Regions from separate parts of the Paraburkholderia sp. SIMBA_030 genome, predicted to be linked through region 2. Evidence: predicted binding sites of a transcription regulator. Region 2 holds the regulator's gene; the other holds the start of a gene.
The links. The regulator LexA, encoded in region 2, represses DNA repair genes until DNA is damaged. The targets are predictions, from matches to a motif close to ACTGTATNNNNATACAGT.

Region 1 (11,084 bases), on a different contig from region 2:
GCACCTTGCGGCGACATCATCACGACGCGCGAGGCGCCGATGCCCTGCTCCGCCTGCGCCGCTTTCGCCGCGCTGATCGCGTCTTCGAGCGGCTTGGCCAGCATGACCATGCCGGGGCCGCCGCCGTACGGGCGATCGTCGATCGTGCGGTAGTTATCCGTAGTGAAATCACGTGGATTCCACGTACGCAAACCGTAGCGCTCCTGCTTCGCCGCACGGCTGGTGATACCCCAGTCGGTCAGCGCACGGAACATGTCGGGAAAGAGCGTAACGACATCGAACTGCATCGCTCTCTCCGGTCAGCGACTCATTTAGTAATCGGCTTCCCAGTCGACGATGATCTGCTTCGCCGCCTGATCCACCGTTTTGACAAAGACGCCGACGAACGGGATCAAACGCTCGCCGGTGACCGGCTTACCGCTTTTATCGGTGGCCGGGTATTCGATGCGCAACACCGAGTGCGCGCCGTTGTCGATCATGTCTGCAACCTTGCCGAGGGCGACCCCGGCAACGTTCATCACATCCAGGCCGAGCAGATCGACCCAATAGAATTCGTCGGCCTCGAGGGCTGGGAATTCGCTGCGGCTGATATAGACGCGGGAGCCGCGCAGTGCCAGCGCCACATCGCGGTCAGCGACGCCGCCCAGATGGGCAACCACACTGTCGCTATGCGTTTTCGCCTGCAGAGACGGCGCCGACTTGCGCTCGTGGCCTTTCATGAGCCACCAGCGCTTCGCGCTCAGCATCGCATCGCCGCCGTGGCCGGCATCCGCATGCGCGGCTACCTTGACCCAGCCTTTGAGGCCATAAGCGTCGACGATTGCGCCGACCTCGACCGCATCGGCCGGCCAGCTTTCCGCCGTTTCCGCGCGCATTTCTGCTGCGTTGGAACCAGCGCTTGCAACATTGGCTTTCGCCTTGCCTTCGGCCCGTTCGACCGGCTTGCGGACGAATGCACCGAACGGCGCCTGATCAGACGTCTTCGCGCGCGGAGCCGCCTTGGCGAGACCTGAACTGCCGGAATCACGCTCGGACATGAGAGAACCTCGCTGCAAACTTCGACGCCTGCTTCAGCACGAACTGCAAAATAACTCGCGCATCGGACTGCTCACGCAAGCTGCGCGAGCCGCCGGCCGAACCGACGACGATACGTATCCAGCTACCATTAAGCAGCCGGCTGCGCCTTCTGCGCTTCTTTCACGAGACGCTCGACGGTCGGCGACAGTTGTGCGCCAACGCCTTGCCAGTACGTCAGGCGGTCTTGAGCGATACGCAGCGACTCACCCTTCGTAGCGACCGGGTTGTAGAAGCCAACGCGCTCGATGAAGCGGCCGTCACGACGGTTACGCGAATCAGTTGCGACGATGTTGTAGAACGGGCGCTTCTTGGAGCCGCCACGAGCCAAGCGGATGATGACCATATTAAAATCCTTGAAAACCGGGGTGCGGAACGACTGAAACACGCGATTATAGCGGGAAACCAACGCCATAACAAACACTTACCGGGATAAACTGGGCGACGGGGTTGCGCCGGCCATACAGACGGGCGCGCCAGACAACGTGGAAACGCCCGAATTACCTGACGGAGCGCCCGTGGACCGCCTGCTGCCTGCCTTTTTGTTCGCCGCGCTTGTGCCGTTGCCGCTGTTCACCCTTTTTGCCGTTTTTACCCGATTAGCTCCGCCGACCGGCTTCACCCGTGCCGCGCGCATGCAATCCCTACGCATCGTCGCAGCATTGTGGTTCGCCGCCACCGCCCTGCCAGCGCTGGCCGCGTTGCCGGTCGAGCGCATCAAACTGCCGCCCGGCTTCCACATCGAGGTATTGTCGGACGCGGTGCCGAGCGCGCGAGCGATGGCGCTCTCGCCGAAGGGTACGCTCTACATAGGTAGCCTCGACGGCCACGTCTACGCGCTTGAACTGCAGAACGGGCGCGTAACGGCTCGCCATGTGATCGCTTCCGGGCTGCAGATGCCGGCGGGCGTCGCGTGGCGGGACGGCTCGCTGTATGTGTCCGCGGTGTCGAAAATTCTGCGCTTCGACGCGATCGACGCCCACCTGAACGATCCAACGACGCCGGTCGTCGTGACCGACAAACTGCCCACCGGGACTCACCACGGCTGGAAATTCATCGCTTTCGGGCCCGACGGCAAACTGTACGTGCCGCAAGGCGCGCCCTGCAACGTCTGCCTGAAAGACCGCGACCGCTTCGCAATGATCGGACGAATGGACCCGGACGGCAGCCATTACGAGGTGGTGGCGCGCGGCGTACGCAATACGGTCGGCTTCGCGTGGCACCCGGTCACGCATGAGCTGTGGTTCGCCGACAACGGCCGCGACCTGATGGGCGACGACGCGCCGGACGACAAGCTGAACCACGCGCCGCGCGCCGGCATGGATTTCGGCTTTCCGTTCTGCCATGGCGGCGACACGCCCGACCCCGAATTCGGCAAAGACCACCCGTGCAGCTCATTTACCCCGCCAGTGGTCAAGCTCGGCGCCCACGTCGCTTCGCTCGGCATGCGCTTTTACAGCGGTCCGATGTTTCCGGCCGCCTATCGCGACAATATTTTCATCGCCGAGCACGGTTCGTGGAATCGCAGCACGAAGGTCGGTTACCGCGTCGTACGGGTGATCGCCAGTCCGGACGGCAGCAACGGTCGTCAGGAAGTATTTGCCGAAGGCTGGCTTCAACCAGGTGAGGCGGTATGGGGCCGCCCTGCCGACGTACTGCCGATGCCCGACGGGTCGCTTCTGATCAGCGACGATTACGCGGGCGCGGTCTATCGCGTGACGTATAAAGCACCGTGAGCCGTGCGCTGACCTCCTCGCGGAGCACACAAGCGCCGAAGCTGGCGCAAATCGGCGCCGACCCGTCACCCGCGCCGCGGATGTGGCCGCACGTCGCGTGACCGCCGACGCGCGGCGGGCGTAGAATGCGCGTCGGTCCGCGTCCACCGGCGCTCCGCTCCTTTCGACCGCCTGTCACTCTGCTCTCGCCTACATGTTCACCCTTGCTTCGACTTCCCCGCGTTTCAGATCCAAGACGATTACCGCTGCGCTGGCGTTCTTCTTCGGCAGCCTCGGTGCACATCGCTTCTATCTCTATGGACTGCGCGACATCTACGGCTGGGCGCATCTGATCGGCACGCTGATCGGCATTCCAGGCGCGATGCTGGTGGTGGCAAGCGAACGCACCTCGATGCTCGGGTGGGCGCTGGCATTGCCCGGCGCAGTTTCGCTGCTTGCGGCGTTTCTCGCTGCGATCGTCTACGGCCTGCGTCCTGACGAAAAATGGGATGCGCAGTTCAACGCGCAAACCCAACGCAAGAGCCGCTCTGGCTGGACAGTCATTTTCGTCGTGATCTTTTCGCTGCTGATCGGCGCGTTCCTGCTGATGACGGGCCTCGCAATCTCGTTCCAGACATACTTCGAAAGCCAGGTGCAAGCGGCCAAAGCGCTGTCGCAATAACGCGCCGCCGCTGCGCTAAAAAAGATCGAGTTGCGGATCGTCGCGCACCGGCTGCGCCGGGCGCAACGGCTCGATACGGCGAAAGTGCGACATATCCAGAATCCCGCGATCTCGCTCGTTCAGACCAAGACGGCGCACCGCTTTGTGGAATCGCTGCTTGAGCAGATCCGCCCACAAGCCCTCGCCCTTCATTCGATGCGCGAACGACGAGTCGTAGTCCTTCCCGCCCCGCATATCTCGCACGCGGCTCATCACCCGATCCGCACGATCGGGAAAATGCGCCGCGAGCCAATCCTTGAATAGCGGCGCGACTTCCCACGGCAAGCGCAGCACGATATAGCTCGCATTGCTCGCGCCAGCCTCTGCACAGGCTTCCAGCACGCGCTCCATATCCGGTTCGGTGACGAACGGAATCACCGGCGCGATGCTCACGCCCACCGGAATCCCCGCCTCGCTCAATGTACGAATCGTGCGCAAGCGACGCGACGGCGTGGCCGCTCTCGGTTCGAGCGTGCGGGCAACCTCCGCATCCAGCGTGGTGATCGTGATCGCCGCCATGAATTGCCCACGCGCCGCCATCGGCGCGAGCAGATCGATATCGCGCTCGATCAGCGATGATTTTGTGATCGCCGCAAACGGTTGGCCACGCTCGCTGAGCACCTCGATCACCCGCCGCGTAAGGCGCAAGTCGCGTTCGACGGGCTGCCATGCGTCCGTATTGACGCCAAGGGCAATCGGCTCCGGCACATAGGACTTCTTCGACAGTTCGCGCTCGAGCAATTCCGGCGCATTGACCTTCGCGTAGATGCGGCTTTCGAAGTCGAGCCCGGGCGACAGACCTAAATAACTATGCGTGGGTCGCGCGAAACAATATATACAGCCGTGTTCACAGCCGCGGTACGGATTCAGCGACACGCTAAACGGGATATCCGGCGACGCATTGCGGGTGAGAATGGTCTTGGCCTGCTCTTCGAATACCTGGGTGCGCAAGACCTTCGGCCCTTCGTCCTCGCTGCATGGCAGCCAGCCGTCGTCCACCGCCTCGCGCTGGTCGACTTCATAACGGCCCTGCAGGTTCGTCACCGCACCGCGCCCTTTGCGAGGCGCGGGCGGAGCGATCGGAAATTCGGTGTCGGGATGGGTCACGGCTCGAACGGGCAAAACGACGACGGCAAACAAAAACGACGCAGAATACCTGTATAAATATACAGTATTTACGCCGTTTGTCGAGCCCAGTCTCGCCCTGCCGCACCGCTTAGTCACCGACCGCGATGGTCAGCGTTTCCTTGATCTCTTCCATCACCACGTAGCTCTTCGACTGCACCGCGCCGGGCAGTTGCAGCAGGATGTCGCCCAGCAGCTTCCGGTAGTCGGCCATTTCGCCGATACGCGCCTTGATCAGATAGTCGAAATCGCCCGAAACGAGATGGCACTCGAGCACCTCGGGGATCTTCTGCACCTCGCGGCGGAACTGGTCGAACATGTTGCCGCTTTTGTGATCGAGCGTGATTTCGACGAACACCAGCAACGCCGCGCCCAATTCCGCCGGATTCACCCGCGCGTGATAGCCGGTGATCACACCGTCGCGCTCCATGCGCTTGACGCGCTCAATGCACGGCGTGACCGACAGCCCGACCTGCTCGGCGAGGTCTTTCATGGCCATGCGGCCGTCCTCCTGCAGCAACCGCAGGATCCTGCGATCGAGTTTGTCGAGGGTGCGAACCGGGTGGCGCTGTGTACGCATGGTGTTTTTGCTGAAAATCTTGAAAATACAATAACAAAACCTACCTGACTGCTAATAGTATAGCGGTTAACACTGGGCGAACCGCGTTACACCTCGTGAATCGAACGAATCCAAACGAATCGACGAGCACACCGCCCTCAAATCTTTCCGGAGCAATCATGCGAGTCGTCGTTTTGGGCAGTGGCGTCGTCGGGGTGACGAGTGCTTATTATCTGGCGCGTGCGGGTCATGACGTGACCGTGATCGATCGCGAGGCCGGCCCGGCGCTCGAAACCAGTTTTGCCAACGCCGGCCAGATTTCGCCGGGCTATGCATCGCCGTGGGCGGCGCCCGGCGTGCCGCTGAAGGCGGTCAAGTGGATGTTCCAGAAGCATGCGCCGCTGGCGATCCGCCTCGACGGCACGCAATTCCAGTTGCAATGGATGTGGCAGATGCTGCAGAACTGCACGGAGTCGCGTTATGCGGTGAACAAGGGCCGCATGGTCCGTCTCGCCGAATACAGCCGCGATTGTCTGCAAGCGCTGCGCGCCGACACCGGTATCCAGTACGAAGGCCGCACCGGCGGCACGCTGCAGGTGTTCCGCACGCAACAACAATTCGACGGTGCCGCGAAAGACATCGCGGTGCTGAAAGACGCCAATGTGTCGTACGAACTGCTGTCGGCCGCCGAACTGGCGCAGGCCGAACCGGCGCTCGCCGCGGTCTCGCACAAGCTGACGGGCGGCCTGCGTCTGCCGGGAGACGAAACCGGCGACTGCCAGATGTTCACCACGCGTCTCGCCGCGCTGGCCGAGCAACTGGGCGTCAAATTCCGCTACAACACGCCGATCGATGCGCTCGCGATGGCGGGCGAGCGCATCGCCGGCGTGCAGTGCGGCAGCGAACTGGTGCGCGCGGATTCGTTCGTCGTCGCGCTCGGTTCGTACTCGACCAGATTCCTGTCCGGCCTCGTGAAGATTCCGGTCTATCCGCTCAAGGGTTATTCGATCACCGCGCCGATCATCAACGCGGCGGCGGCGCCGGTGTCGACCGTGCTCGACGAAACCTACAAGATCGCGATCACGCGCTTCGACGACCGGATTCGCGTCGGCGGCATGGCGGAGATCGTCGGCTTCGACGAGTCGTTGCGCCAGGCGCGCCGCGAAACGCTCGAACTGTGCGTGAACGACCTGTTCCCGGGCGGCGGCGATACGTCGAAGGCCACCTTCTGGACCGGCCTGCGCCCGATGACGCCGGACGGCACGCCGATCGTCGGCCGCACGCCGGTGCCGAACCTGTTCCTGAACACCGGCCACGGCACGCTCGGCTGGACGATGTCATGCGGCTCGGGTCAGTTGCTGGCCGATGTGATGTCGGGCAAGCAACCGGCGATCAAGGCGGACGACCTGTCGGTGCACCGCTATCTCGGCGAGAGTGCCGAAGCGCATCGCCCGGCTTATGCTTAAGCTTTAACGCTTCCGCGAGCGGTTGAGCCGGTCTGCGCAGGATTGCTATCGCAAACAGACCGGCCTGACAAAGACAAACGGCGCCTCACAAGGCGCCGTTTGTCTTTTTACGCACGAGCTTTCGCCACATCGCTCGGGATAAGTGAAGCATCAGAACTGATCTTCCGACAACGCCAGCACGCCCTCGCCGCCCTTCGCGCTAACGATCGAAGCTTCCAGTGCCGACGCTTGCGGCAACACGTGCTCGGCATAGAACTGCGCGGTGGCGATCTTGGCGCCGTAGAACGACGGATCTTCGGCGCGCTTTTCAGCAGCCACGAGCAACGCGCGCGCCATCTGCCAGCCGCCCAGCACGATGCCCGCGAGCTTCAGATACGGCACGCTGCCGGCGAACACCGCATTGGGATCCGATTTCGTATGAGCGACGACGAAATCGACCGCGGCGCCCAGCGACCGATGCCCTTGCGCCAGATACTTCCTCATCGATTCGAACGCAGGGCCTTGCTGTGCGCCGAGCGCGTCGACGGTTTCAGCCACGTCAGCCAGCAGCGACTTCGCCACCGCGCCGCTGTCTCGCACCGTCTTGCGGCCGATCAGGTCATTCGCCTGGATCGCGGTCGTGCCTTCGTAGATCGGCAGGATGCGCGCGTCGCGATAGTACTGCGCGGCGCCCGTTTCTTCGATGAAGCCCATGCCGCCGTGCACCTGCACGCCGAGGCTCGTCACGTCGATCGACAACTCCGTGCTCCAGCCTTTCACGATCGGCACGAGGTATTCGTAGATCGCCTGATGTTCAGCGCGTTTTGCTTCGTCCGGATGACGATGCGCGATGTCGCAGTGAGCCGCGGCAACATAGGCCAATGCGCGCGACGCTTCGGTGAGCGAACGCATCGTCGACAGCATGCGGCGCACGTCCGGGTGCTGAATGATCGCAACAGATTGCTTCGCGGAGCCATCCACAGGACGGCTTTGCACGCGATCCTTCGCGTACGCGACCGCTTTCTGATACGCGCGGTCCGACACGCCGACGCCTTGCATGCCCACGGCGAAACGTGCCGCGTTCATCATGATGAACATGTATTCGAGGCCGCGATTTTCTTCGCCGATCAGGTGACCGATCGCACCGCCGTGATCGCCGAATTGCAGCACCGCTGTCGGGCTCGCCTTGATGCCGAGCTTGTGCTCGATCGACACGCAATGCACGTCATTGCGCTCACCGAGCGAGCCGTCTTCGTTGACGAGAAACTTCGGCACGATAAAAAGCGAAATGCCCTTCACGCCTTCCGGCGCGTTCGGCGTGCGCGCCAGCACGAGATGGGCGATGTTCTTCGCCATATCGTGCTCGCCCCACGTGATGAAAATCTTCGTGCCGAACAGCTTGAACGAACCGTCGCCTTGCGGCTCGGCGCGCGTGCGCACCAGCGCGAGATCGGAGCCGGCCTGCGGCTCGGTCAGGTTCATCGTGCCGGTCCACTCGCCGGAAATCAGCTTGGGCACATAGGTCTGTTTTTGCGCTTCGGTGCCGGCGGTGAGCAGTGCTTCGATCGCGCCGTCGGTCAGCAGCGGACACAGCGCGAACGACAGGTTCGACGCATTGAGCATCTCGATGCACGGCGTGGCGATCAGCTTCGGCAGCCCCTGGCCCTCGTAGTCGACCGGGTGTTGCACGCCTTGCCAGCCGCCTTGCGCGAACTGGCGGAACGCGTCCCTGAACCCGGGCGTCGCGGTCACCACGCCATCCTTCCAGCTGCTCGGGTTGCGGTCGCCTTCGACGTTCAGCGGCGCCAGCACTTCGCCGCACAGTTTCGCCGATTCTTCGAGCACGGCTTGAGCCGTGTCGAGATTCGCGTCTTCGAAGCCGGGCAATTTGGCGATCTCTTCGAGACCGGCCAGCTCTTTCATCGCGAACAGCATGTCCTTGATGGGCGCGTTATACATGTCAGTTCTCCTCCTGCCTCGATATAAAAAGGGCGCTGGACTTGATCGGTCCCGCGCCCTTCATTTGCTGCCAGACGCCTTTTTACAGCACGCCGTGGTGGTTAGCCGAGCTCGCTAACGAGTTCCGGCACGAGCGTGAACAGGTCGCCCACCAGACCGTAATCGGCGACGCTGAAAATCGGCGCTTCCGGGTCCTTGTTGATCGCCACGATCACCTTCGAGTCTTTCATGCCGGCCAGATGCTGGATCGCACCCGAGATACCGACTGCCACGTACAGTTGCGGTGCGACGATCTTGCCGGTTTGCCCAACCTGGTAGTCGTTCGGCACGAAGCCCGCATCCACTGCCGCACGCGAGGCGCCCAGCGCTGCGTTCAGCTTGTCGGCCAGCGGCTCCAGCACCTTCGTGTAGTTCTCGCCGTTGCCCAGACCCCGGCCGCCCGACACGATGATCTTCGCCGACGTCAGTTCCGGACGGTCCAGCTTCGTCACTTCACGGCTGACGAACTGCGAGATGCCCGAGTCTGCTGCCGCTTCAATTTTTTCCACCGTTGCGCTGCCGCCAACGGCTGCCACGGCGTCGAAACCGGTCGTGCGCACCGTGATGACCTTGATCGGATCAGCCGATTGCACGGTAGCGATCGCGTTACCGGCGTAGATCGGACGTTCGAACGTATCCGCCGAATCCACTGCCGTGATGTCGCTGATCTGCGCCACATCGAGCTTCGCTGCGATACGCGGCGCGATGTTCTTGCCGTAGGCGGTAGCCGGCGCGAGGATATGCGAGTAGTCCTTCGCGATGTTCAGCACCGTCGCTTCGACGTTTTCCGCGAGGCCCGCTTCGAGTTGCGGCGCGTCGGCGAGCAGCACCTTGGAAACACCAGCAATCTTCGCTGCGGCATCCGCAGCAGCTTGTGCGTTGTGACCCGCCACCAGCACGTGAATATCGCCACCGATCTTCTGCGCGGCTGCAATCGTGTTCAGCGTCGCGGCCTTGATCGATGCGTTGTCGTGTTCAGCAATTACCAGATTCGTCATTTGCTCTGTCTCCTCACAGCACCTTGGCTTCGGTCTTCAGCTTCTCGACCAGCGTCTTCACATCCGGCACCATCACCCCGGCGGAGCGCTTCGGCGGCTCGGCGACCTTCAGCGTCTTCAGGCGCGGCGTGACGTCGACACCCAGGTCTTCCGGCTTGAGGGTTTCCAGCGGCTTCTTCTTCGCCTTCATGATGTTCGGCAGCGTCACGTAGCGCGGCTCGTTCAGGCGCAGGTCGGTCGTGACCACGGCCGGCAGCGTCAGCGACAGCGTTTCAGCGCCGCCGTCCACTTCACGCGACACCGTTGCCTTGCCGTCCGCGACCACAACTTTCGAGGCAAACGTCGCCTGCGGCAGATTAGCCAGCGCGGCGAGCATCTGGCCGGTCTGGTTCGAATCGTCGTCGATCGCCTGCTTGCCGAGGATCACCAGTTGCGGCTGTTCCTTGTCGACCAGCGCCTTCAGCAGCTTGGCAACCGCCAGCGGCTGCAGTTCTTCATTGGATTCGATCAGGATCGCGCGGTCCGCGCCGATCGCCAGCGCCGTGCGCAGCGTTTCCTGCGATTGCGCGACGCCTGCCGACACGGCGATCACTTCGGTCGCCACGCCCGCTTCCTTCAGACGAACCGCTTCTTCAACCGCGATTTCGTCGAACGGATTCATCGACATCTTCACGTTCGCGATGTCGACGCCCGTGCCGTCCGACTTGACCCGGACTTTCACGTTGTAATCGACCACTCTCTTGACTGGCACCAGGATTTTCATGCACACGCTCCAAAGTTACGAATACGTCAACCCAGCGGACATTATAGCGACTGCCCTTACGGCAGCCGCGTCGCGGGCGCTTTAGCAGGAGGATATCGCTCCTCAGCGGCGTGACGGCAATATCGAACGATCGTTCTATTTTAATCTCTAAAAAACCCGGGCGGCAACCCCGGGTTAAGACCTACGACTCTAATTTTGCCTTGCCGCCATGTCTTGCTACGTCAGGTGGTCGTCAGATCACCAGGCGGTGATCACCGACCCGCCGAATTTGCTTTCGACAAACTGCTTCACTTCCGGCGAGTGATACGCCGCGACCAGCCTGGCGACCCACGGCTTGTTACGGTCGGCTTCGCGGATCGCGATGATGTTCACGTACGGACCCTTCGGGTCTTCGATCGCAATGGCGTCCTGCTTCGGCTTCAGGCCCGCTTCCATCGCGAAGTTGGTGTTGATCGCGGCAGCGTCCACGTCGTTCAGCGAGCGCGGGATTTGCGCGGCGTCGAGTTCGACGATCTTCAGCTTCTTCGGGTTGTCGACGATGTCGAGCGGCGTCGCCTTCAGGCCGGCATCCGCCTTCAGTTTCAGCAGACCCTGCTTTTGCAGCAGCAACAGTGCGCGGCCGCCATTGGTCGGATCGTTCGGCACGGCGATCTTCGCGCCCGGCTGCAATTCGGCCAGCGACTTCA
Region 2 (11,084 bases):
CGACAAGATTTACGATCCCGCCGATGGACTATGGCCACAGGAATTGCAGGTTTCGCTCGACGGTCCTGTCGAGGAGGCTGATCCTGATGAAGTTCGCACGGTGAGGTTGATTGCCGATGATCCTGCCACGGTGTTCAGGGTTGAATGGCAACGGGCCGATGGCAAGATCGGACGTCAGGATGGCGGGCCGTTTGCAACGGTGGCCTTTATTTCTGATGTGGATATTCCCTGGACGGATGACGAAGACTGATTTTTGCGCGTAGCGCCTGATTGGGGGCTTTGGTTTTGTTTTTTGCCTACGCGGCACAACAGGTGCCGCGTAGGCAAATAAAGAAACCTACTTCATCATCCTTCGTCGAAACAAAACGGCAGAAACAAGAAACCCACCGACAACATAAGCAACCAGCACAGCAACGTGTAAAACAGCCTCCTGAAGAGGCCGTCCAAGCATCGCGGGGCGAATAAGCTCGACAGCATGCGCCAGCGGCAAGACCTGAGTCACACCGCGTGCCGCAGCGGGCAACTGCGCGATAGGAAAGAAAACCCCGGACAACAGCAACATCGGCGTCAACACCAACGTCTGATAAAACATAAAAAAATCATACGACGGCGCCAATGCCGTCACTACCATCGCGATACTCGCGAACGCGAGCCCGGTCAGCACGATCACCGGCAACGCCAGCAACATCGACGGAAAATTCGCGTACCCCAACGCTCCCGCGACCAGCATGATGGCCACTCCTGACAACATCGATTTGCTGCCGGCCCACATCACTTCGCCCAGCACAATGTCGCCGAGCGTCAGCGGCGTATGCATGATCGCTTCCCACGTGCGCTGCACATGCATCCGCGAAAAGCCGGAATACATCGACTCGAAACTCGCCGACATCATCACGCTCGATGCCACCGTGCCCGCCGCCAGAAACGCAATGTACGACACGCCGTCGACGTGCCCAACCATCAGTCCAAGCCCGAAACCCAAACCAAACAGGTAGATCATCGGATCGGCAAGATTGCCGAACATCGAAGCAATCGCGAGCTTCCTCCACACCAGATAGTTGCGGCGCCATACCGCTATCCAGTTCACGGCGTTCGCGGGCAAAGCGGCGAAAGGCGCCTGCTTCGACGGCGTGTCGTCAGGGGTGTCGTAAGTGCGTGCGTCCATTGCTTGTCTCTTGCAGTGTCTTTATAGCTATAAGCGGCAGGTGGCCAGCGCCGGGCACGGCCAGCGTCAGTCCATCAGTCCTGCATCTCGCGGCCGGTCAGTCGCAGAAACACGTCTTCCAGATTTGCCGGACGATGCAGATAGCGCAGACCAGCGCGCTCCTTCAGGCATGCAAGCACCGGTTGCACGTCGTTCACGTAGCAGAACAGCGTCTCGCCACTAATCTCGGTTCGCTCGACCAGCGGCGCCAACTCGTCGCGCAACGCAACCGGATCGGGGCCGAAGATCTCGATCACGTCGCAGCCGATCTCGGATGCGATCAGTTCGCTCGGCGCACCTTCGGCGATCTTGCGTCCTTCCTCGATCACGCACAAACGGTGGCAGAGCCGTTCGGCTTCCTCCATGAAGTGCGTGGTCAACAGAATAGTTTTGCCGCGCGCGAGCAGCGAACGCAGCCGTTCCCAGATCAGATGGCGCGCTTGCGGATCGAGCCCGGTGGTCGGCTCGTCCATGATCAGCACGTCGGGATCGTTGACGAGCGCGCGCGCCAGCGTGAGCCGCCGCTTCATGCCGCCCGACAGTTCGCTCACGCGTGCATTCGCCTTGCTCTCCAGACGTGCGAATTCGAGCAACGACGGCACCATCGCGCGGCATTGCGCGGCGCTCAGGCCAAAATAACGGCCGAACACGAGCAGGTTTTCGCGGACAGTGAAATCGGGATCGAGATTGTCGAACTGCGGCACCACGCCGACGCGCGCTCGCGCCACCCGCGCGCGACCGGGAATCGGCTCGCCGCACAAGCGGATCGTGCCGGCATCCGGGGCGGCAATGCCGAGCAGCATGCGCAGCGTGGTGGTCTTGCCCGCGCCGTTCGGTCCAAGCAGACCGAAACATTCGCCGGCGTTCACATGAAACGACAGTCCATCGACGACCGTCTTTTCGTCATAGCTTTTCTTGACATGGTGGAATTCAATGGCGGCTTCAGACATGGATCGAATGATGCTCCGGGAAAAGACGCGAATGGCCGGTAAGGCCGCTCATTCTATGGCATCGGCGGTCAGGCGTTTGCCGCCACCTGGCCGCCGTACGCCTTTTCTTGCGCTGCGGCATAGCCTCGCCTCTCCTTGTGGCGCACTTAGCGTTTTCCATCCCTTGCAACCTGAATTGCGGCGCACCATGATTCATTTATGACCGCGTTCCCCGCGGTACGGGAGAAAACCATGGCGAGCTACCAGAAAATCCTACTCTGCTACGACGGCTCGCGCGAAGGCCGTAAAGCGCTGCGTTGTGGCGCCGATCTGGCGCTGGACCTGAAGGCGGAAACGCATCTGTTGTCGGTTGTCGACATGCGTTCGAGCATTGCACAAAGCGCGGGCCTGCTCACCGACGTGGCCTGCGGCAGCTTCGAGAAGACTGCTCGCGACATCCTGCAGGAAGGGGTGGACTGGCTCACCGAGCGCGGCGTCAACGCGCAAGGACATTTTGCGTTCGGTCATCCCATCGACGAGATTGCCAATCTCGCCAACGAACTGCATGTGGACCTGGTGGTGGTCGGCCACCGTTGCCGCACTGGCCTGTCGCGCTGGTGGATGGGCGCGGGGAATACGCCGCTGCTCGACCGGGTCTCCTGCAGCATTCTGGTGGCGTGTTCGTCCGCGCAGGAACAGCAGCAGGCGGCGGCTTGACGCCAGCAACATGAGCCGCGTCGACCGAACGATCAGTCGTTCAGGTCGACCGCGGCCAGCTTCCATGTGAACCAACCTTCGCGCCGCAAAATCGCGGCGTAGCGCGCGTCGCCCGCGCCGTGCTGATACCTGACGACGAATTCGTTGACACCGCGATAGCCGGCCGTGGTTTGCGGCGGTTGCGGCGGCGTGGCGCTGCTGGTTGCATTGCTAGTCGTGCTATTGGCGGTATGGCTTCCGGCAGAGGGCGCAGACGCAGCTGCGCCAGGGGCGTTTTGCGCGGCAGGCGGTGCAGGCGGCCGTTCGCCCGGTTCGCCACGCGGCGGCATGCCGTTCAGCAATGCAGCAACGCCGTCCGGTGTCGCATACGCGTCCACCAGCGGACCGATCAGCGCAACGCCGATCATCGCGCCGATCGCGGCGAATGGGTTGCCGTTGCCATGTGCGTTGAGCCGGCGTGTCAGCAAGCCGGTGACCTGCTGCTTCAGGCTCTCGCGCAACGCTGGAAAGTCGACATACTGATTGACGGTCTCCGCATCGCGCGCGTCCGCCGCGCGTTTCAGATTGTTCAGCGCAATATACGGCGATGCATAGCCGTATCCCAGCGCGGCCATCACCACAATCACAATCAGAACAACGATCAGCGGCCGTGTGGCGCCGCGTTTGGTGCGTGTAGAAACTGCCATCGAGTGGAGCTCTCTATCAAGGGTGGTCTAGCGTGGACCACGGCCACACGAAAACGATCCCACGCGATGCAATATCTGACGAGGCGCGAGCGGGGCAACTGAACAGCAACAGTGGGCCAACCGCAGGGCAACAACGCATCGCGCCCTACACCTCATGACTCGAACACCGCGCCGTGCACATTGGCTTCTTCAGCGATGCAGCGATCGATCATCCGGCACACGGCGTCTACCGTGCCGACCATGATCAGCCGCGATGGCCCGTGATAGACGCGCACCGGCGCGCGTCGCGCCGGCTCGGCCGTATTCAGCCCCGAATTCAACGACACGCGAGCGAAAGCCGGCAACGACGACGGCAAGCTCGACGCGCGCGATGCCGGTTCGTCGAATAGCGACGGAGAGTTGGCCGTGGACGCCTCGTTCAGCGAACAGGGCACCAGCTTGCGCAGATGGCGCAAACGGCCGAACTGGCGAAAAGGCAGCAGGCGGGCAAAGCGTTCCATGAGTCTCTCCAGGCGATTCAACGTAGGGGCAGCGACGCGTTGGCGTCGGGCAAGCGTTGGTAGAAGCGGGCGCTCAGAACTCGCCGGGGCGGATCAGCCCGACAGCGATGCCTTCCAGCGCGAAATCCGCACTGCCGGTCTGAACGAAGATGTTTTCGTAGTCGGGGTTCTCGGCGATCAGCTCGATGCCGTTCGGCCGGCGCTTCAAGCGCTTGACCGTCACGTCGTCGCCCAGGCGCGCGATGATGATCTGGCCGTCTTTCGCTTCGCTTTTCTTTTGCACCGCGAGCAGGTCGCCGTCGAAGATGCCGGCGTCGCGCATCGACAGCCCGCGAACTTTCAGCAGGTAGTCCGGCTTACTCGAGAACAGCGCCGGGTCGCACGCATAGTGCTGCGAGATATGTTCCTGCGCGAGGATCGGGCTACCGGCAGCGACGCGGCCAATCAGCGGCAGCGACAGTTGCATGATGCTGGCGTGTGGCAGCGTGAACTGATGCGGCGAATCTTCGGGGCCTGCCAGCAGACGAATGCCGCGCGACGCACCCGCCGCGAGTTCGATCACACCCTTGCGGGCGAGAGCCCGCAGATGTTCTTCGGCCGAGTTGGCCGAACTGAAACCCAGCTCGGCGGCGATTTCCGCGCGGGTGGGAGGGAAGCCGGTGCGTTCGATAGCCCGGCGAATCAGATCGAAAACCTGCTGCTGTCGTGCGGTGAGTTTGGTCATGGCGCCACTGTATGTATGAACAGGTGACTGTATTTTTATACAGTATTCACCGCAATTCAAGCTTTACTTTAAGTTCGTCGGTTGGGGTGGCGTTCCGGCGTCTCAAAAGGACGTTCCAACATCCGTTTTGGTGCCGCAACGCCTTATCCAGCTGCCATTACCACTTTTGCGTATTAAAGAATGAGGAAACATTATTTTTAATGATGAAAGCCCTTCGATAGACTGGCCTCCGAGTTGGCGCTCATGTGCACGTGACCGCGACGCAAAACAACACCACACGCTGTTTCAGCGGACTACAACGCGGAGAAAGTTGGCATGAACCATCAGGGCACGGGGCTGGCAGGCGAGACCAGAAAACTTATCGCGGCGCTCGCGTTCGGCGCGGCAACCGCAGTCGGCGTGATGGCGCAAGCGCACGCCGCCGATACGACGCTGCTGAACGTGTCGTACGACCCGACGCGCGAACTGTACCAGGACGTCAACCAGGCATTCGGCAAGGAGTGGAAAGCGAAGACGGGCGAGTCGGTCACCTTCAAGCAGTCGCATGGCGGCTCGGGCGCTCAGGCGCGTTCGGTGCTCGACGGTCTGCAAGCGGACGTCGTGACGCTGGCGCTGGCCTACGACATCGACGCGCTGGCCAACAAAGGTTTGCTGGACAAGGGTTGGCAAAAGCGTTTGCCGGACAACGCGTCGCCGTACACGTCGACGATCGTGTTCCTCGTGCGCAAAGGCAACCCGAAGCACATCAAGGACTGGGACGATCTGGCCAGGCCGGGTGTGTCGATCGTCACGCCGAATCCGAAGACGTCGGGCGGCGCGCGCTGGAACTATCTGGCTGCATGGGCATACGCCGAACATCAGCCGGGCGGCAACGATCAGAAGGCCAGGGAGTTCGTCGGCAAGCTCTATAAGAATGCCGGCGTGCTGGATTCGGGCGCGCGCGGCGCGACCACCAGCTTCGTGCAACGCGGCATCGGCGACGTGCTGATCGCGTGGGAAAACGAAGCGTTCCTGTCGCTGAAGGAATTCGGTCCGGACAAGTTCGAGATCGTCGTGCCGTCGGTGAGCATTCTGGCCGAGCCGCCGGTCGCGGTGGTGGACAAGGTGGTCGACAGGCACGGCACGCGCAAGCTGGCCGAAGCGTATCTGAACTTCCTGTATAGCGAGCAGGGCCAGGAAATCGCCGCGAAGAACTTCTACCGTCCACGTTCGAACAAGGTGCCGGCCGAGCTGACCGCAAAGTTTCCGAAGCTGAAGCTGTACACGGTGGACGACTCGTTCGGCGGCTGGGCGAATGCGCAGAAGACGCATTTTGCGGACGGTGGCGTGTTCGATTCGATTTACCAGCCGCAGTAAGACTGTCGATGCCTGAACCGGCATAGGTGGACAGATGCGGTAACCACTCGCCAGAAAGCGCGCTTGTCCAGCGCGCTTTCTGGCCAGCCGGAAGACAAAAAAAGCCGCAAGCATCAACCCTGAAAGAGTATCCAGCATGACGACGTTGACCTTCCGAAAACCGAGCGCGTTGCCCGGTTTTGGCCTGACGCTCGGCATCACGGTGGCTTATTTGAGCCTCGTGGTGCTGATTCCGCTCGCAGCCACTTTTCTCAAGACGGCGACGCTCGACTGGAGTCAGTTCGTGCGCGCGGTGAGTTCGCCGCGCGTGCTCGCGTCGTATCGGCTGACGTTTTTCTCGGCGCTCGGCGGCGCATTGATCAACGCGGTGTTCGGCTTCCTGGTAGCGTGGGTGCTGGTGCGCTACACGTTCCCGTTCAAACGGCTTGTCGACGCGGTGGTCGATCTGCCGTTTGCGCTGCCGACATCCGTCGCCGGTATTTCGCTTGCGGCGGTGTACGCCGGAAACGGCTGGATCGGGCAGTTTCTTGAACCGCTCGGCATCAAGGTCGCTTTTACGCCGGCCGGCGTGCTGATCGCGTTGACCTTCATCGGTTTGCCGTTCGTTGTGCGGACCGTGCAGCCGGTGCTCGAAGAGTTCGAGCGCGAGCAGGAAGAAGCCGCCGCGTGCCTCGGCGCATCGCGTTGGCTGACGTTCCGGCGCGTGGTGCTGCCGGCGGTGTTTCCGGCATTGCTGACCGGCTTCGCATTGGCGTTCGCACGGGCGCTCGGCGAATACGGTTCGGTGATCTTTATCGCCGGTAACGTGCCGATGAAGTCGGAAATCACGTCGCTGCTGATCATCACCAAGCTCGAACAATACGATTACGCCGGCGCCACTGCATTGGCGGTCGTGATGCTGGTCGTGTCGTTCCTGATGCTGTTATTGATCAATACATTGCAGTGGTATTTGCAGCGGCGCACGGGCCGCGGCGGGGCGGGCCCGGCGCCTGCCGCCGCGAGCGTCGCGGTGAGCGTTCCAGTGAGCGGCGGAGGTGTGCAATGAGCCGTGATACTGTCGATGCCGCAGCGATCGCCGCTGCGCGCGCGCCGCTCGACGTGGTTCGCCGTCCCGATCCGGTGACCGAGCCGCCGGTCGTGCGCTGGATTCTGACCGGCATCGCATTGCTGTTTCTCGCGCTGTTTCTGGTGGTGCCGCTGGTCGCGGTGTTCTATCAGGCGTTGAGCAAGGGGCTCGGCTTCTATCTGGAATCGCTCGCCGATCCGGATGCGCTTTCGGCGATCAAGCTCACCGTGATAACCGCCGCGATCGCCGTGCCGCTGAATCTGGTGTTCGGCCTGGCCGCGTCATGGTGTATCGCCAAATTCGAATTCCGTGGCAAGGCGCTCCTGACCACGCTGATCGATCTGCCGTTCTCGGTCTCGCCGGTGATTTCCGGTTTGATCTACGTGCTGATGTTCGGCGCGCAAGGCTGGTTCGGGCCATGGCTGCAAGCGCACAACGTTCAGATCATCTTCGCCGTGCCGGGCATCGTGCTGGCGACGATCTTCGTCACGTTCCCGTTCGTCGCGCGCGAACTGATTCCGTTGATGCAGGCGCAAGGCAACGACGAAGAAGAGGCCGCGCACGTGCTCGGCGCGTCGGGCTGGCAGATATTTCGCCGCGTCACGCTGCCGAACGTCAAATGGGGCCTGCTGTACGGCGTGATTCTGTGCAATGCGCGGGCGATGGGCGAGTTCGGCGCGGTCTCGGTGGTATCCGGCCACATTCGCGGACAAACCGACACGATGCCGCTGCACGTCGAAATTCTCTACAACGAATACAACTTCGCGGCGGCGTTCGCCGTGGCGTCGGTGCTGGCCTTGCTCGCACTCGTGACGCTCGGTCTGAAGCTGCTCGCCGAACGCCATATGTCGGCGGAACTGTCGGGCGCGCGCAATGTGCCCGCGTACGCGGGTCCCGTCATACCGCCGTCGTCGGCATCGTCCGCGAATACGGCGAAGGCGTTGCATCAGCACCCGGTCAAGCAAGGAGAGCTGTAATGGGTATCACCGTTCGTCACCTGCAAAAGCGCTTTGGCGATTTCGTCGCGCTCGATAACGTTTCGCTCGATTTCCCGCCGGGCGAACTGGTTGCGCTGCTCGGGCCGTCGGGCTGTGGCAAGACGACCTTGCTGCGTGTGATCGCCGGACTCGAATACGCGGACGGCGGCCAGGTCGTGCTGCAAGGCCAGGACGTCGCGACGGTCGGTGCGCGCGAGCGCGAAGTGGGTTTCGTGTTCCAGCATTACGCGCTGTTCCGTCATATGACGGTGTTCGAGAACGTCGCGTTCGGCCTGCGCGTGAAGCCGCGCAAGGAACGGCCGTCGGAAGCGGTGATTCGCCAGAAGGTGCATGAGCTGCTGAAGCTCGTGCAACTCGATTGGCTCGCGCAACGCTATCCGTCGGAACTGTCGGGCGGTCAGCGGCAGCGGATTGCCCTGGCGCGCGCGTTGGCCGTCGAACCGAAGGTGCTGCTGCTCGACGAACCGTTCGGCGCACTGGATGCGAAGGTCCGCAAGGAACTGCGCAGCTGGCTGCGGCGTCTGCATGACGATCTGCATATCTCGACGATCTTCGTCACGCACGATCAGGAAGAAGCGCTCGAAGTGGCTGATCGGATCGTCGTGCTCAATCGCGGACACGTGGAGCAGGTCGGTAGTCCGCAAGACGTGTACGACCATCCGCAGACCTCGTTCGTCTACGAGTTTCTCGGCGCGGCGAACCGGCTGCATGGCAAGGTCGATTCGAGCGGCTTCGTGGTGGACGGCGCGGCGCTGCCGGTTGCGATCAAGGCTGATTTCAGCGGCCCGGCGTTCGCCTATGTGCGTCCGCACGATCTGCAGTTGTATCCGCAGGCAGCGGGCCATCGCGAAGGCATCGTCGTCGATGTGCGGCGCGTGGTGACGCTCGGCGGCTCGGTGCGCGTCGAACTCGCGGGCCGCGAGGGCAACGTGCTCGAAGCGGAACTCGATCGCGAAGCGTGGCGCGATCTGCAACTGGCGATCGGCGACGGCGTCACCGCGGTGCCGCGTGCGTTGCGCGTTTTTCCTGCGCAATGAGCCCAATGCGTCGGATCGTCTTAAGAAAACCCATTCAAATAACCTGACTCCGGCTGAACCGGAGACATACAAATGAACTTCCAGCAATTGCGCTTCGTGCGCGAGGCCGTGCGTCAGAACATGAATCTGACTGAAGTGGCGAACGTGTTGTACACGTCGCAGTCGGGCGTATCGAAACAGATCAAGGATCTCGAAGACGAACTCGGCGTCGATATTTTCATCCGGCGCGGCAAGCGTCTGACGGGTCTCACCGAGCCGGGCAAGGCGGTGCATCAGTTGATCGAGCGGATGCTGCTCGACGCGGAGAATCTGCGTCGCGTGGCACGCCAGTACGCCGATCAGGATAGCGGCCACCTGGTCGTGGCGACGACTCACACGCAGGCGCGTTACGCGCTGCCGAAGGTGATCCGCCAGTTCACCGAGGTGTTTCCGAAAGTGCATCTGGCGCTGCGCCAGGGCAGCCCGCAGCAGATCGCGCAGATGATCATCAACGGCGAAGCGGACATCGGCATTTCGACCGAAGCGCTCGACCGTTTCCCGGATATCGTCACCTTCCCGTGCTATTCATGGCATCACATCGTGGTCGTGCCCAAGGGCCATCCGCTGGTAGGGCGGCCGAACCTGACGCTCGACGAGATCGCCGAATTCCCGATCGTCACGTACGACCAGGACTTCACGGGCCGCTCGCACATCGACCAGGCATTCGCGAAAGCGGGCGCATTGCCGGACGTGGTGCTGACCGCCATCGACGCTGACGTGATCAAGACCTACGTCGAACTCGGCATGGGGATCGGCGTGGTCGCGGCGATGGCCTACGATCCGAAACGCGACACGGAACTGGTCGCGCTGGATACGCAGCATCTGTTCGAAGCGAGCACGACACGGGTTGGGTTACGCAAGGGCGCGTTCCTGCGCGCGTATGCTTATCGGCTGATCGAGATGTTCGCGCCGCAGTTGAACGAAGCGGAAATCGCCGCGCAACTGCGCGAAGCGGCTTAATCAGTTTGACGGGGAGCGGGCCGCCATGGCCCGCGCTGACCCGACATAAAACGAACGGCAATGCGTTTTTTAAACGCATTGCGGCGCGCGGCGCATCGCTTACAATCGCCGCCATGAATACTTTGATTTCCTCTTCCGCGACGCCTCCTGACGACGGCGCAACGCCGCCGCCGGCACCGCTGTTGCCTCGTATTGCCGTGCTGGCGACCGGCGGCACGATTGCCGGGGCGGCCGCGGACGCCACCAATACGTCCGGCTACCAGGCGGGCGTGGTCGGCGTCGATCAACTGCTGGCCGTGGTGCCGGCCTTGTCCACCGTCGCACGGATTCAAGCCGAGCAGATTGCCAGCGTCGACAGCAAAGACATGGCGATGCCGCTATGGACCACGCTCGCGCAACGCGTCAACACGCTGCTGGCGTCCGACGAAATCGACGGCGTGGTGATCACGCACGGCACCGACACGCTCGAAGAAACCGCCTACCTGCTGCATCTGACGATCAAGTCCGCCAAGCCGGTCGTGCTGACCGCGGCGATGCGCCCGGCCTCGGCGCTTTCCGCCGACGGCCCGCTGAATCTGCACAACGCGGTGACGGTCGCGGCGCATGAAGCGTCGCGCGGGCAGGGCGTGCTGGTCGCGTTCAACAACCGGATCCACAGCGCTCGCGATGTGGTCAAGACGAGCACCTACGCCGTCGATGCATTCCAGTCGCCGGAAATCGGCGCGCTCGGTTGGGTGCAGGACGGCCGGGTCGAATTCCAGCGCGGCGTGGTGCGCCCGCATACGGTCGCGACCGAATTCGTGATCGGCGCGACGTGGCCGCATGTGGAGATCGTCGCGAGCTATGCGGGCGTATCGCGGATCGCCGT

Region 1: a site for LexA is predicted at 4,666-4,683, ahead of SB772_RS32830 (PA0069 family radical SAM protein). Genes of this name have one in related genera too.

What each region holds. Positions count from the first base shown of each region.
Region 1 covers NZ_JAWRXB010000024.1:87,984-99,067, reverse strand. The annotation lists gene trmD (tRNA (guanosine(37)-N1)-methyltransferase TrmD) at 1-287, opposite strand, end outside; gene rimM (ribosome maturation factor RimM) at 312-1,037, opposite strand; gene rpsP (30S ribosomal protein S16) at 1,166-1,420, opposite strand; gene SB772_RS32840 (PQQ-dependent sugar dehydrogenase) at 1,710-2,810, shown strand; gene SB772_RS32835 (NINE protein) at 3,004-3,471, shown strand; gene SB772_RS32830 (PA0069 family radical SAM protein) at 3,487-4,617, opposite strand; gene SB772_RS32825 (Lrp/AsnC ligand binding domain-containing protein) at 4,727-5,215, opposite strand; gene SB772_RS32820 (D-amino acid dehydrogenase) at 5,374-6,660, shown strand; gene SB772_RS32815 (acyl-CoA dehydrogenase) at 6,811-8,598, opposite strand; gene SB772_RS32810 (electron transfer flavoprotein subunit alpha/FixB family protein) at 8,700-9,635, opposite strand; gene SB772_RS32805 (electron transfer flavoprotein subunit beta/FixA family protein) at 9,649-10,398, opposite strand; gene SB772_RS32800 (MetQ/NlpA family ABC transporter substrate-binding protein) at 10,636-11,084, opposite strand, start outside.
Region 2 covers NZ_JAWRXB010000004.1:246,766-257,849, reverse strand. The annotation lists gene SB772_RS08665 (hypothetical protein) at 1-250, shown strand, start outside; gene SB772_RS08660 (ABC transporter permease) at 338-1,165, opposite strand; gene nodI (nodulation factor ABC transporter ATP-binding protein NodI) at 1,240-2,154, opposite strand; gene SB772_RS08650 (universal stress protein) at 2,386-2,850, shown strand; gene SB772_RS08645 (DUF2939 domain-containing protein) at 2,883-3,536, opposite strand; gene SB772_RS08640 (hypothetical protein) at 3,689-4,036, opposite strand; gene lexA (transcriptional repressor LexA) at 4,110-4,760, opposite strand; gene SB772_RS08630 (sulfate ABC transporter substrate-binding protein) at 5,076-6,116, shown strand; gene cysT (sulfate ABC transporter permease subunit CysT) at 6,253-7,161, shown strand; gene cysW (sulfate ABC transporter permease subunit CysW) at 7,158-8,159, shown strand; gene SB772_RS08615 (sulfate/molybdate ABC transporter ATP-binding protein) at 8,159-9,217, shown strand; gene SB772_RS08610 (CysB family HTH-type transcriptional regulator) at 9,290-10,216, shown strand; gene SB772_RS08605 (asparaginase) at 10,330-11,084, shown strand, end outside.